Linked DNA regions of Catalinimonas alkaloidigena. The protein of the gene in region 1 binds, or shares a complex with, the protein of each later gene. Links are inferred from orthologs where the notes say so. Each region holds a gene or a part of one and is shown in the gene's direction. Other genes may lie near its edges. The genes, in order: carA and carB.

Evidence for each region.
Region 2: the proteins of carA (region 1) and carB are in contact, whole or in part, in a solved structure (PDB 1KEE), measured with the Escherichia coli proteins. The link is inferred for Catalinimonas alkaloidigena from one-to-one orthologs.

What each region holds. Positions count from the first base shown.
Region 1 is NZ_FNFO01000008.1:316,752-323,004, forward strand. Bases 1,799-4,725 are described here. They hold carA (glutamine-hydrolyzing carbamoyl-phosphate synthase small subunit), read left to right. Parts: upstream 1,799-2,672; coding sequence 2,673-3,779; downstream 3,780-4,725. Other genes in these bases: BLR44_RS19810 (transporter substrate-binding domain-containing protein), read right to left, coding at 1,799-2,460; BLR44_RS19820 (helix-turn-helix domain-containing protein), read left to right, coding at 3,896-4,468; BLR44_RS19825 (GNAT family N-acetyltransferase), read right to left, coding at 4,478-4,725. Also shown: BLR44_RS19795 (hypothetical protein), read left to right, coding at 1-381; BLR44_RS19800 (hypothetical protein), read left to right, coding at 408-791; BLR44_RS19805 (O-acetyl-ADP-ribose deacetylase), read right to left, coding at 801-1,313; more of BLR44_RS19810, read right to left, coding at 1,375-1,798; more of BLR44_RS19825, read right to left, coding at 4,726-5,062; BLR44_RS19830 (C40 family peptidase), read right to left, coding at 5,059-5,649; BLR44_RS19835 (alkaline phosphatase family protein), read right to left, coding at 5,712-6,253. UniProt on the Escherichia coli protein: Small subunit of the glutamine-dependent carbamoyl phosphate synthetase (CPSase).
Region 2 is NZ_FNFO01000003.1:250,455-257,183, forward strand. The notes cover bases 3,327-6,729. They hold carB (carbamoyl-phosphate synthase large subunit), read left to right. Parts: upstream 3,327-3,700; coding sequence 3,701-6,529; downstream 6,530-6,729. Other genes in these bases: BLR44_RS28585 (lmo0937 family membrane protein), read left to right, coding at 3,327-3,463; BLR44_RS08180 (DUF4834 family protein), read left to right, coding at 6,716-6,729. In the rest of the region: BLR44_RS08160 (T9SS type A sorting domain-containing protein), read left to right, coding at 161-1,786; BLR44_RS08165 (AAA family ATPase), read right to left, coding at 1,889-2,896; BLR44_RS08170 (CsbD family protein), read left to right, coding at 3,083-3,268; more of BLR44_RS28585, read left to right, coding at 3,308-3,326. UniProt on the Escherichia coli protein: Large subunit of the glutamine-dependent carbamoyl phosphate synthetase (CPSase).

The sequences.
Region 1 (6,253 bases):
AATTACCGATTGGTGGACCAGGACTACAACCACGCCGGTTACCTGATCGACGGCTTTGTGCGGTATTTTCCTTTGCAACCGGCTCCGTCCGGATGGTACGTGCAAGCGACCGCCTCGTACGGCACCCTGCTGTACGCCGATGCCTCCGTGCGGCCTTATACGCTGTGGATGCTGCGCGATTTGCCCAAACAAGCCGATCCGCTTGCGCCGGTAGCCGCTTCCCAACCGTATGCGTTTGGAGTAGCTTCGGGCTACCAGTTTCTGATCAGCCGTGGGCACCTCATCGCCAATCTGCTGGGCGGGGCACAATTGCAGTTCGACGAGGCACAGAAACCGTATGTTTCCCTCTATTTTATGCCATCCGTAGGGTTTTATTTCTGATAATCACCGACTTCGCTCCGATCTCCATGCGTACGTTCTGCCTCTGTCTTTTGCTTTGCCTGGGCCTTTCGGCCTGTCAGCACGAATCGATCGACCCAAACCGGTTGCTCGGCAGCTGGAACGGCGGGGGCGTGGTTTATACCTTCGAAGCCGACGGCTCGTTCACCGCGACCTACCCCTTTACCGGCTACGCAGAAGATACCATCCTGGCTTCGTCCCTGTGGGGACTCTATACAACCGATGACCGACGCAACAACGTGGAAATGCGCGCTCTGGGCTACGTCGGCAAGAGCGGAGAAGTCATTCAGCAACCGTTAAAACAAGTGACCTGGTCGTACAGCTTTCCCAACGACACCACGCTCCGCTACGAAAGCCGCACCGCCATTGGTTACCTGTACCGTACGCCATAGGGTGAGGGACTACGCCAGCGCCTGCTGGTACAATTGGTAATTTTCTTCATCGAAGCATACGAAGATCACTGTTTCGACCGGGCCGGGATTTTCCCCGAAGGCTTTTACTTCCTGGAGGGCCACTTCTGCCGCTTCTCGTTTCGGATAACCGTAAATGCCCGTACTGATGTTGGGAATCGCTACGGTCCGAGCGCCATGCTCTGCCGCCAGACGCAAGCTGTTGCGGTAAGCCTGGGCCAGTTTCTCCGGCTCGCCCTTGTGCCCGCCGTTCCAGACCGGCCCGACCGTGTGGATAACGTGTTGCGCCGGCAAACGGCCGCCGCCGGTAATGACCGCTTCCCCCACTCCACAACCGCCTTGTCGTGCTCGGATCTTGTCCAGATCGGCCATGATTGCCGGGCCGCCCGCCCGATGAATGGCCCCATCGACACCCCCGCCGCCCCGTAGGCTCGAATTGGCAGCATTCACGATGGCATCGACTTCCATTTTGGTGATATCGCCTTTTTCAACTCGAATGTCCATGATCGTATTCCATGCTAAAAGTATACTGTTGCATACGCGGCGCGAGCCGTGGCGTTGCTCCTTACTCCTCCGAGCCTAAGTACCGGAACAGCACGTCGCGCCAGGCCGACTCACTCACTTTGTCGAGCAACACGCGGTTGACTGGCTCGCGCAGCGGGCTACCGGAAGGCAGGCCGATGCCGTAGTACTGAAGCCCGAACCGCTCGGGCAGGACCTGCAATACGTCATCCCCCCGCTGAGTTACTTCGTAGCGCAGCACCGCATCGTCATAGACAAAAGCATCCAGCCGATCTTCGTGCAGGGCCTGCAATCCGGCCGCGGGCGTGGGCAGTTGCTGGAAACCGATGCGTTCCCGCTCCAGATAAGCCGCCCCCGTCGAGTTGGCCACGGCCCCCACGCGTACGTCGGGCAGGTCGGCGCGCCCCTTGATGCTCCCCTCCAGCTCTTGCAACGTCAGTGCCGACGTCAGCGCGGCCGTAAAGCTGGAAATCACGATCAGGGCGACAAACATCCAGACCAACGCCACGATGCGACCGCCCCACGTCGAAGGTGCCTTGTCGCCGTACCCTACGGTGGTCATCGTCACGGCCGACCACCAGAACCCCGAGCCGATGCCGCGCCAACCCCGCTCGAACTGGTCGGCATTGCGCCGCCGCTCGAAGAGCCACACCAGCGCGCCCACCAGCAGCAACAGCAGAATCAGCACGCCCACCACCTGCCAGAACTGGGGCGAAAACAGCCGCTTCATCACTCCCCAGCCGCTTTTCTGTGTCGTGCGGGTCGCAATGGCCAAACCGGTGGTGTAGTACGGATGGGTAAAATCAAAGCGCGCTTCGCGGTCTTCGGTGATGCTGAGCGCCGCCACCGCCACGTCGATCGAGCTGTCGGCCAGCGCGTCGGTCATCTGGGCCAGGTCCATCTCCTGCCACTCGTAGCGCAGGTTCAGCTCGCGGGCAATGTCTTCCCACAGGGCCACGCTGATGCCACTCCAGGTGCCGTTGGGGTGGTGAATGACGAACGGCGCCACGGGTTTGGTCGCCACCACCAGCGTGCGCGTCGGGAGCTGAAACGTAGAATCGACAAACTGCTGGGCCAGAAGCGGGTGCGCCAGCAGCCCGCAAAAGAGGAGAAGAATCAGTCGAACCATACGGGGAAAGTAACCAATCGACTACACTTCTGCGTAGTGCCTGTTAGCGACTCTCTATTTCTAAGTTGTTAAACATTTCCGCGATAAGGTGATAAAGTTTAAAGAACAGCGACCACCTTTTTCATTTTTTTTTAAGTTTGCGCAATTTGTCCGGTTCCTCGCGTTGAGGTGCACCGGCTTTTTGATGAACTCATCCCACGCCTAACTCACGCATGAAATACCAGTCTCGTCAGGATGCCCTCCTCGTACTTGAAGACGGCACCGCTTTCGTTGGAAAAGCGATCGGAAAAATCGGTACCACCGGCGGTGAACTTTGTTTCAATACCGGCATGACCGGCTATCAGGAAATTTACACCGACCCTTCGTACTACGGTCAGATCATCGTCAACACGACGGCCCACATCGGCAACTACGGGGTATTCGAGCCCGAACAGGAGTCCGGATCGGTCAAGTTCTGCGGGCTCGTCTGCGACGAATTCGCCTCGATCTACTCGCGCAAGCGCGCCGACCACTCCCTGCAACGCTACCTGGAAGAGGCGGGCATCGTCGGCATCAGCGACGTAGACACGCGCAAAATTGTCCGCTACATCCGCAGCAAAGGGGCCATGAACGCGATGATCTCTTCGGAGATTCTGGACAAAGACCAGCTGCTTCACAAACTCCGCACGGAGGTGCCTTCCATGCTGAACCTGGAACTGGCCACGCAGGTCTCGACGTCTACCGTTTACGACATGGGCAACCCCTCGTCCGACATCAAAGTGGCGGTGCTGGACCTGGGCATCAAGAAATCGATTTTGAAAAACCTGGCCAACCGCGGCGTATACTGCAAAGTATTTCCGGCCCAGACGCCCTTCCAGGAAATGAAATTGTGGGAACCGAACGGCTACTTCATCTCGAACGGCCCGGGCGACCCCGGCGTGATGGATTACGCGGTCGATACAGTCCGCGACGCACAGGAGTCGGGCAGCCCGGTGTTCGGCATCTGCCTCGGTCATCAGATCCTGGCCCGCGCCAACGGCCTCAACACGTACAAAATGCACCACGGCCACCGGGGGCTGAACCATCCGGTCAAAAACCTGATTACCGGCCGCTGCGAAGTCACGTCACAAAACCACGGCTTCGGCGTAGCGAAAGACGAACTCGATAAACAGGACCGCGTGGAAATCACGCACCTGAACCTGAACGACCAAACCGTAGAAGGCATTCGCGTGAAAGAACGGGCGGCGTTTTCGGTGCAGTACCACCCCGAATCTTCGCCGGGTCCGCACGACTCGCGCTACCTGTTCGATGAGTTCATCGACAACATGCAGAAATCATAAACGACCTGAACGGGATGGAAAAAGGACGGGGCAACCTGTCCTTTTTCCGCTTTGGGTAACCCCGCCCGTCGGTCGCCTAACCTCTCGTTACACCTCATGCTGCCCCTCCTGTTCCCATGGTAAAAAGCGATGCGTTGAGCCGTATCGGCCGGAAAATCAAAGAGGTAAGAAAAGACAAACGCCTCAGCCTGAAAGAAGTCGCCGAAGCCAGCAAGGTGACGGCAGGCCTGCTGTCGAAAATCGAAAACTTCCGGACCATTCCTTCCCTCCCGGTGTTGCACAGCATTGCCAATGCGCTCGACGTCAGCATGGCCGAACTGGTAGAGCCGGTGCACCAGGACCCCATGCCGCCGTATCTGCTGATCCGGCAGGGCGAAGGCGAAACCGAAGACCGGGAAGATTCCGAGGGGCTGTCGTACGAGTCGCTCATTTCGACCGATTTCACGAACATGAACGTCCGCGTGAACATCGTGTCCATCCAGCCGGGCGTGTTCCGTCCGCCACTTGCCACCGACGCGATGGAGCTGATTCATGTGCTGGCCGGAAAAGTGCGGTACGGCGTAGGCGACAAAACAGTCGACCTGCAAGAAGGCGACACGCTCTTTTTCAACGGCCGCATTGCCCACTCGGTCGAAAATCCATTCCCGACTCCCGGTCGGCTGTTCAAAGTCTATTTTCTGGAGAATTAATTCGCTGCCCTAGGGCGCACCTTCCCGCATCCGCTCAAAGTAATGGAAGCGATTGCTGGTGTCGTGTGGCATGGGCACAAACCCCACTTTTTGCAGCAGCCGCTGCGAGGGTTCGTTGTCGCGCTCGGTAAAAGCCACCACGGCCGCCACGTCGAAGTGCTGAAAAATGTACGCCACCAACTGGTGGATGGCCTCTTGCGTATAGCCCTGCCGCCGAAACGCCATGCCGGTGGTGAACCCGATGGTAGCCGTATTGCGCTGTCCTTCGCCCGTCTCGCGACTGAGTCCGTAGAGGTTGATCATCCCCACCACCGCACCTTCCGCCTGCCGTAACCGGTACACCCAGTCATACCCCGCGCGCTTCAGGGAGTAGCGGATCGAAAACAAATGTTGTTGCACGTACTGCTCCCACAGCTCTTCTTGCTTGTAATCTTCGATGATGAAAGGATTAGGATCGTCCGTAAACAACTGAAACACCTCCTGGGCATTCGCCTCGTCGAGGGGTTCGTATTGCAGGCGCGCCGAGGGCATCAGGGGAGGAAATTGGAAATACAAGTGAGAGGTAGGGTGGGCAGACCGGGGGGGTGTTTTCATGAAGCAGGCTGTACGCGTTTGACAGAGACAAATCGTTCTTTATAATGGCGGACTAACGAATCGTACTTGACTTCCGGCGTGGTGCGGTTCGACGACGCATGGATAAAGCGCAGCGGCTCCTCCCCCGTTGCAGCCACCACAATGCCTACGTGTCCTACCACACTGCTGTTGGGGTCGGTTCCCCGAAAAAAGATCAGATCGCCGGGCCGGGCCTCTTCCGGTGTCACTTCCCTGCCCTCCCGGGCCATCAAACGCGACGAACGCGGCAGGTCATACCCGTAGTGCTCAAACACATGGTAAACAAAGCCGGAGCAGTCGAAGCCTTTGGACGGATTGGTGCTGGCATAACAGTAAGGTGTTCCCAGCAGCGTCTGTGCATACACCACCAGTTCGGGCACCGGTGGGGCGTCCTGCGCGGACGGCACGTCTGCGATCGGCACCAAGGGCACGTCCGCAGCGGAGCGTTCCATCGCGAGCGAATCGGAAGCGGGCGCGGTCAGTAGCGCGTCGTGGTGCGCTTCGTGAAAGAGCCATCCACCACTCACCATCACACCCAGCCACATCAGGGGCCAAAACCACTTTTTCATAGCGCTGTTTCTGCCTGGTTCTAGAGCTTTGAACGAGCAAAGACGCTTCGTGGTTCGGTAGGCTATGGGCGGGCGCTCCGTCGGTACAGTCTGTGGAGCACCTTTTTACGACCGTCGATCCGGGGCGTTTTCAGCCCCAACAGCTCCGCGACAAAAGGATAGACGTGGACATTCTCGAAGGCGGGGACGATCACGCCCGGCTGTACCTGCGGCCCCCAGGCGTAGAAAATGCCCGATACGGCCTGCACCGTCTGCGGATCGAAGCCGTGCGTTCCCCAGTGGGTTCCCCATTCGACTTTCTTGCCAAACTCTTCCTGCCCTACGCCCACGACGTAATATCCGGAGTCGGCCACCAGCAGCACATCGCCCGCACGAGGGTTCTGAAAGTGCCAGCGCTTCGGAAAGTCGGACTGCCGGTAGACCCGAAAATGGGTTTCCTGCGTCTTAAGGCGTTGGTAGAGCGCATCGCGGCGGGCCGGGTCGTCGGTGTAGAACGACACCTGGGTGCCGTTGTTAACCGTTACGACGGTGGTGTCGCTCACGTCGACCAACTCGGGCAAAAACAGATACGTCTCAGGTTTGGTCTCCATCTCCAGCATGCCAT
Region 2 (6,729 bases), on another replicon or contig:
GGCATGTGCGCTACGTACATGCCTCTTTGCATTTATTTAAGATACCGTTACGCAACATGGCAGTAATGTATTCTTAACAGCCCCTTAACACCAAACGTGCGACGAAGATCTACTTTTGCGCGTACTCAATACAATCACGAATACCTAACAAACCTTTTTCATGAAAAAGATTTATCTTCTTCTCATGGCTGCCCTTCTCCCCGGAATGGCCATGAGCCAGACGCCATTCTTCACGGAGACCTCGTATCGCGGCGCTTTCGGACCAGTCGGCACAGAAGACTGGACCGCAGGCTGGACCGAATGGGACCCCCAAAACGTGGAATATCCTGCGCCTACCGTGGTAAAATCGGGCACCATCAGTGCTGACGAGACGTGGGCCAGCACAGATGTGGTAGACCTGCAAGGATTCGTTTATGTAACCAATGGTGCTACGCTGACCATTGAACCAGGTTGTATTATTCGTGGAGATGCCGCTACCAAAGGCTCGCTGATCATCACCAAAGGTTCGTTCATCGACGCGCAAGGAACGGCAGAATCGCCCATCGTTTTCACCTCGAAAGCCGACGTAGGCTCGCGTAACGTGGGCGACTGGGGCGGGATCATCCTGCTTGGAGATGCACCGGTCAACCGTCCGAGCGCGATCATCGAAGGAGGTCTGGATGCCCAGTACTCCAGCTACGGTGGCACCAACGCTGCCGACAACAGCGGTGTTCTGAGCTACGTTCGCATCGAATTTGGCGGCGCTATCTACACGACCGACAACGAGATCAACGGCCTGACCATGGGTGGTATCGGTTCCGGCACCACCATCGACCACATCCAGTGTTCTTACATCAACGACGACTCGTTCGAGTGGTTTGGTGGCACCGTCAACTGTAAATACCTGATCGCTTACGGCGGCATTGACGACGACTTCGATACCGACTACGGCTACAGTGGCTACGTGCAATTTGCGCTGGGTGTACGCGACCCCGATAACGCCGATGCAGCGGGTGACTCGAATGGTTTCGAATCAGACAACGACGGCAATGGCTCAAACGCCAAGCCTCAAACGTCGGTGATCTTCTCGAACGTGACCCTGATCGGTCCTTACGGCCTGGGCGGTGGTTCTGCCTCTCAGTACTTCGGCCGCGGTGCTCGCATCCGTCGTAACTCGGCCCTTTCTCTTTTCAACTCGATCGTTACAGACTGGGGCACTACCATCCGTTTGGATGATGCTGCTACGCGCGACAACGTTGGCGACACGTCGCTGATTTCCAACAACTTGTTTGTTGCGGTCGATGGTTCTAACGCAGATTACAGTGTATTTGGTAACGCTGAGACCAAAGACATTCTGATGGCCATGAACGACTCGCTGGACGGCACAGCCGCCCTGGACATGGTCAGCCCGTACGGTGACGACGAAGCGCTGCCGCTGGTCAACCCTGATTTCCGCCTGGCTGCCACCTCTCCGGCTGCCACAGGTGCAGATTTCACAAGCGATTTGTTCGCAGGTCTGGTCATCACTTCCATCGAAGACGTCATCACGACTTCGTCGCTGAAACTGTTCCCTAACCCGACGGCCGACAACGTTCTGTTGACACTTGAACTGAAAAAAGCGGGTCAGATCCAGGTCAACATCCTGGACGTAACGGGACGTCAGTTGACTCAAGCAGTGAACAAACACATGGGTGCCACGCAAGAAGTGGTGAAACTCAACACCGCCAATCTTTCTAACGGACTGTACATGGTACAGATCGTAACGGAAGAAGGCGCTGTGACCAAACGCCTGATTGTGGCTCGCTAAACGAGCGAACGCCTTATTACAGAAAAAGCCCGGCAAAACCGGGCTTTTTTGTTTTATCTGGCTGCCACGCGCTGCGGAAGGCAACGCGCGCGTTAGAATCGATTATTTCTTGTGGACGGACACCTTGTTAAGCACCCGCTCGATGATTTGCCGGGACGAGATGCCGTCGGCTTCGGCTTCGTAGTTGAGTAGGATGCGGTGGTTCAGCACATCGGGGGCCACTTCCTTGATGTCTTCGGGCAACACGTAGTCGCGGCCCTGGAAGAACGCAATGGCTTTGGCGGCCAGGTTCAGGTTGATGCTTCCACGCGGCGAAGCCCCAAATTGCAAGTACGTCGCTTCTTCGTTCAGTCCGTAGTCGCGCGGATTGCGGGTCGCAAAGATCAGGTCGATGATGTAGTGCTCGAGCGATTCGGAAAGGGTTACCCGGTTGATGGCGTCACGGATCGCAAACACGTCTTCTTTGGTCAGAAGCGGTTGCACATTGGCCGAAAAGCTCATGTTCGACATCCGGCGCATTACTTCCAACTCGTCGGTTTTGCTCGGATAGCTCACGTAAATCTTCATCATAAACCGGTCGACCTGTGCTTCGGGCAGCGGGTAGGTTCCCTCCTGTTCCACCGGGTTTTGCGTCGCCAGCACCAGAAACGGCCGGTCGAGCGGAAACGTGGTTTCGCCAATGGTCACCTGTTTCTCCTGCATGGCTTCCAGCAGCGCCGACTGCACCTTGGCAGGCGAGCGGTTCACCTCATCGGCCAGGATCAAGTTGGCAAACACCGGCCCTTTCTTCACTTCGAAGTTGCCCACTTTCTGGTTATAGATCATCGTGCCGACCAAATCGGCAGGCAGCAGGTCGGGCGTGAACTGAATGCGCTGAAAATCGAGGTGCAACACCTTCGCCAGCGTATTAATCGTCAGCGTCTTGGCTAGTCCCGGCACGCCTTCCAGCAGCACGTGTCCGTTGGTAAACAGGCCGATCAGCAGGCGATTGACCATGTACTGCTGCCCCACCACTACTTTGCCGACCTCCTGAAAGATCTGTTGAATTTTCTCCTGATAAAGGCCGTTGGCCGGCGTCCCCGCGGTCGGTGGAATTGACGAATGCTCCATATAATGGCAAGTCTGAAAAATAGCAGTACTACGACCCTCAAAGTAACGAGGATCACCCTACATACGCAAATACCCGCGCGGGGCAATCGCCCCGGCAGCGGGCTCCGCAACGGGCTGCAACCCTTTGCAGGGCCGTACGTACACTAATAACAGTAATTATATTTCACGTTAACCCGCATACGCACGATGAACAATCTGAGCATAAAAGGTTCCTGGAACGAAACCAAAGGAAAGCTAAAACAGAAATACGGCCAACTCACCGACGACGATCTGGTGTTTGAAGAAGGCAAAGAAGACGAGCTCCTGGGCCGGCTGCAAAAGAAAACCGGAAAAACCAAAGATGAAATCCGCAAGGTAATTGCCGATCTCTAATTTTTCCCTTCCTACGCTATACACTTAAACCAAAACCTCATGGGAAACATTCTGGTATGGATCGCGGTCATTCTGATCGTTCTGTGGCTGGTCGGTTATCTCGGCTTCGGAGAAGCGGTAGGTAGCTTCATCCACATTTTACTCGTCATCGCCGTCATCGTTATTCTGGTCCGCGTCATCCGAGGGGCCGTGTAACTACGTCGACGTTATTTTTTATTCTGATGATCTTAACAGAAGGCTCCTGCAACGGGAGCCTTTTGTTTGTGGAAAATCCGATCTTTTCTTGGGCTGTTACGCAAAATCGCTTTACATTTGGTGCCGGATTTTAATGGGCTATCGATCATCGCACATATCATGAACCTGTGGAAGGGCTTCGGTCTTCTACAGGTTTCGTTGCGAATAAGCCCTCCACTTTCGTGAAACCTATTGCCCATGCCCCGCGATCACAGCATCCAATCCGTTCTCATCATCGGCAGCGGCCCTATCATCATCGGCCAGGCCTGCGAATTTGACTACTCCGGCTCTCAGGCGTCTCGCTCTCTTCGCGAAGAGGGAATCGAGGTCGCGCTGATCAACTCGAACCCGGCCACTATCATGACCGACCCGGTCACGGCCGATCACATCTACCTCCGGCCTCTGGAGAAGAAGTACATCGTCGAGATTCTGGAAAAACACCAGGCGATGGGTAACCCCATCGACGCGGTGTTGCCCACCATGGGCGGCCAGACGGCCCTGAACCTCGCCATCGAGTGCGATAAGGCCGGCATCTGGAAGAAGTATAATGTGAAAATTATCGGTGTCGACATCCGTGCCATCCAGACGACCGAAGACCGCGAGCAGTTCCGCCTGAAAATGAAGGAACTCAACGTCAACGTCTGCGAAGGAGCCACCGCGCGCTCGTTTCTGGAAGGAAAAGAAATTGCGCAGCGCATCGGCTTTCCGCTGGTCATCCGCCCGTCGTTTACGCTGGGTGGTACCGGAGGGGGCTTTGTCGAGAAACCTGAGGATTTCGACAAGGCGCTCGACTACGGCCTGCACGCCTCGCCTATCCACGAAGTGTTGGTAGAGCAGAGCATCTTGGGCTGGAAAGAATATGAGCTGGAACTGCTGCGCGACGGCGCTGGCAACGTTATCATCATCTGTTCGATCGAAAACTTCGATCCGATGGGCGTCCACACGGGCGACTCCATCACGGTGGCCCCGGCCATGACCCTTCCCGATACGGTTTATCAGGAGATGCGCAACCTGGCCATCCGGATGATGAACGGCATCGGGCAGTTTGCCGGCGGCTGTAACGTACAGTTTGCGGTCGATCCTGAAACCGACGATATCGTGGGGATCGAGATCAACCCCCGGGTATCGCGCTCGTCGGCACTGGCCTCCAAGGCGACGGGGTACCCCATCGCCAAAGTGGCGGCGAAGCTCGCCATCGGCTACAACCTGGACGAACTGAAAAACCAGATCACCAAAACCACGTCGGCCTTCTTCGAGCCTGCGCTCGACTACGTCATCGTGAAGATTCCGCGCTGGAACTTCGACAAATTTGTCGGCGCCGACCGCGAACTCGGTCTGCAGATGCGTTCGGTAGGCGAAGTAATGGGCATCGGGAAGAACTTCCAGGAAGCTCTACAAAAGGCCTGTCAGTCGCTGGAAATCAAGCGCAACGGCCTGGGTGCCGACGGACGCGAACTGCGCGATCAGGACAAGATTCTCTACAGCCTGAAGCACCCGAGCTGGAACCGGCTCTTCCACATCTACGATGCCATCAAGCTGGGCATTCCGATGAAGACGATCCAGGAACTGACCAAAATCGACCGCTGGTTCCTGACTCAGATCGAAGAGCTGATTGCGCTGGAGCGGGAGATAGAGCACTTCACGCTCGACACCCTGCCGAAAGAGCTGTTGATGGAAGCCAAGCAAAAAGGCTATGCCGACCGGCAGATTGCGCACCTGTTGCGTTGCCTCGAAAGCGAGGTTTATAAGAAACGTAACGATATCGGCATTCGCCGGGTCTACAAACTGGTGGACACCTGCGCCGCCGAGTTCGAAGCCAAAACACCGTATTACTACTCCACCTTCGCCGATGAAAACGAGTCGGCGGTTTCGGATCGGAAAAAGGTCATCGTGCTGGGCTCAGGCCCTAACCGCATCGGGCAGGGCATCGAGTTCGACTATTCGTGTGTGCACGGGGTGCTGGCCGCGAAAGAACTCGGCTACGAAACCATCATGATCAACTGCAACCCCGAAACGGTTTCGACCGACTTCGACGTGGCCGACAAGCTGTACTTCGAGCCGGTGTTCTGGGAGCACATCTACGACATCATCCTGCACGAGAAGCCCGAAGGCGTTATTGTACAGCTGGGCGGACAGACGGCCCTGAAACTGGCCGAAAAACTGAATCGCTACGGCATCAAGATTTTCGGAACCAGCTTCGAAGCCCTCGATCTGGCCGAAGACCGCGGTAGCTTCTCGTCCTTGTTGCGCGACAACGGCATTCCTTATCCCAAATTCGGGGTGATCGAAGACGCTGAACGTGCCCTCGATCTGGCCGACGAACTGGGCTTCCCGCTTCTGGTGCGTCCCTCATACGTACTGGGTGGACAGAGCATGAAGATCGTCATCAACAAGCAGGAACTGGAGCACCACGTAATCGACATCCTGCGCGATCTGCCCGACAACAAAATCCTGCTCGACCACTTCCTGGAAAACGCCATCGAGGCGGAAGCCGATGCCATCAGCGACGGAGAAGATGTTTACATCATCGGCATCATGGAGCACATCGAACCGGCGGGCATCCACTCCGGCGACTCGTACGCGGTGCTGCCGGCCTTCGACCTGAGCGAGAACGTGCTGAACCAGATCCGTGACTACACGCGTCGCATTGCACTGGCAATGAACACGGTCGGGTTGCTCAATATTCAGTTCGCCATCAAAGACGAAGTGGTGTACGTGATCGAAGCGAACCCACGCGCCTCGCGGACGGTGCCGTTTATCTGCAAAGCCTACGGCGAAAACTACGTCAACTACGCGGCGAAAATCATGTTGGGTGAAGCCAAGCTGAAAGATTTCAACTTCCAGCCTCACCTGGACGGGTACGCCATCAAGATCCCCGTCTTCTCGTTCAACAAATTCAAGAACGTGAACAAAGAACTGGGGCCGGAGATGAAATCGACCGGAGAGGCCATCTACTTCATCGAAAATCTGGAGGATGACTTTTTTGTGAAGGTCTACGCCGAACGGAACTTGTACTTAAGCCGTTAATACATAAAACTATACTGTGCAGCAGAAGGGTAGCCGAGGGCGTCAGACGTCGCAGGCTTCCCTTCCGCTGTTCCCGGTAGGTAACCATTGGTACGTTTTCGACTTCGCAGACCGAAGCGAAACCGGTATCTTACCGGGTAGTTGGTTTGGATAGGTACTTACGTTCCCGTTAAACTCTGAATTATCGTGCTAAAGACCGT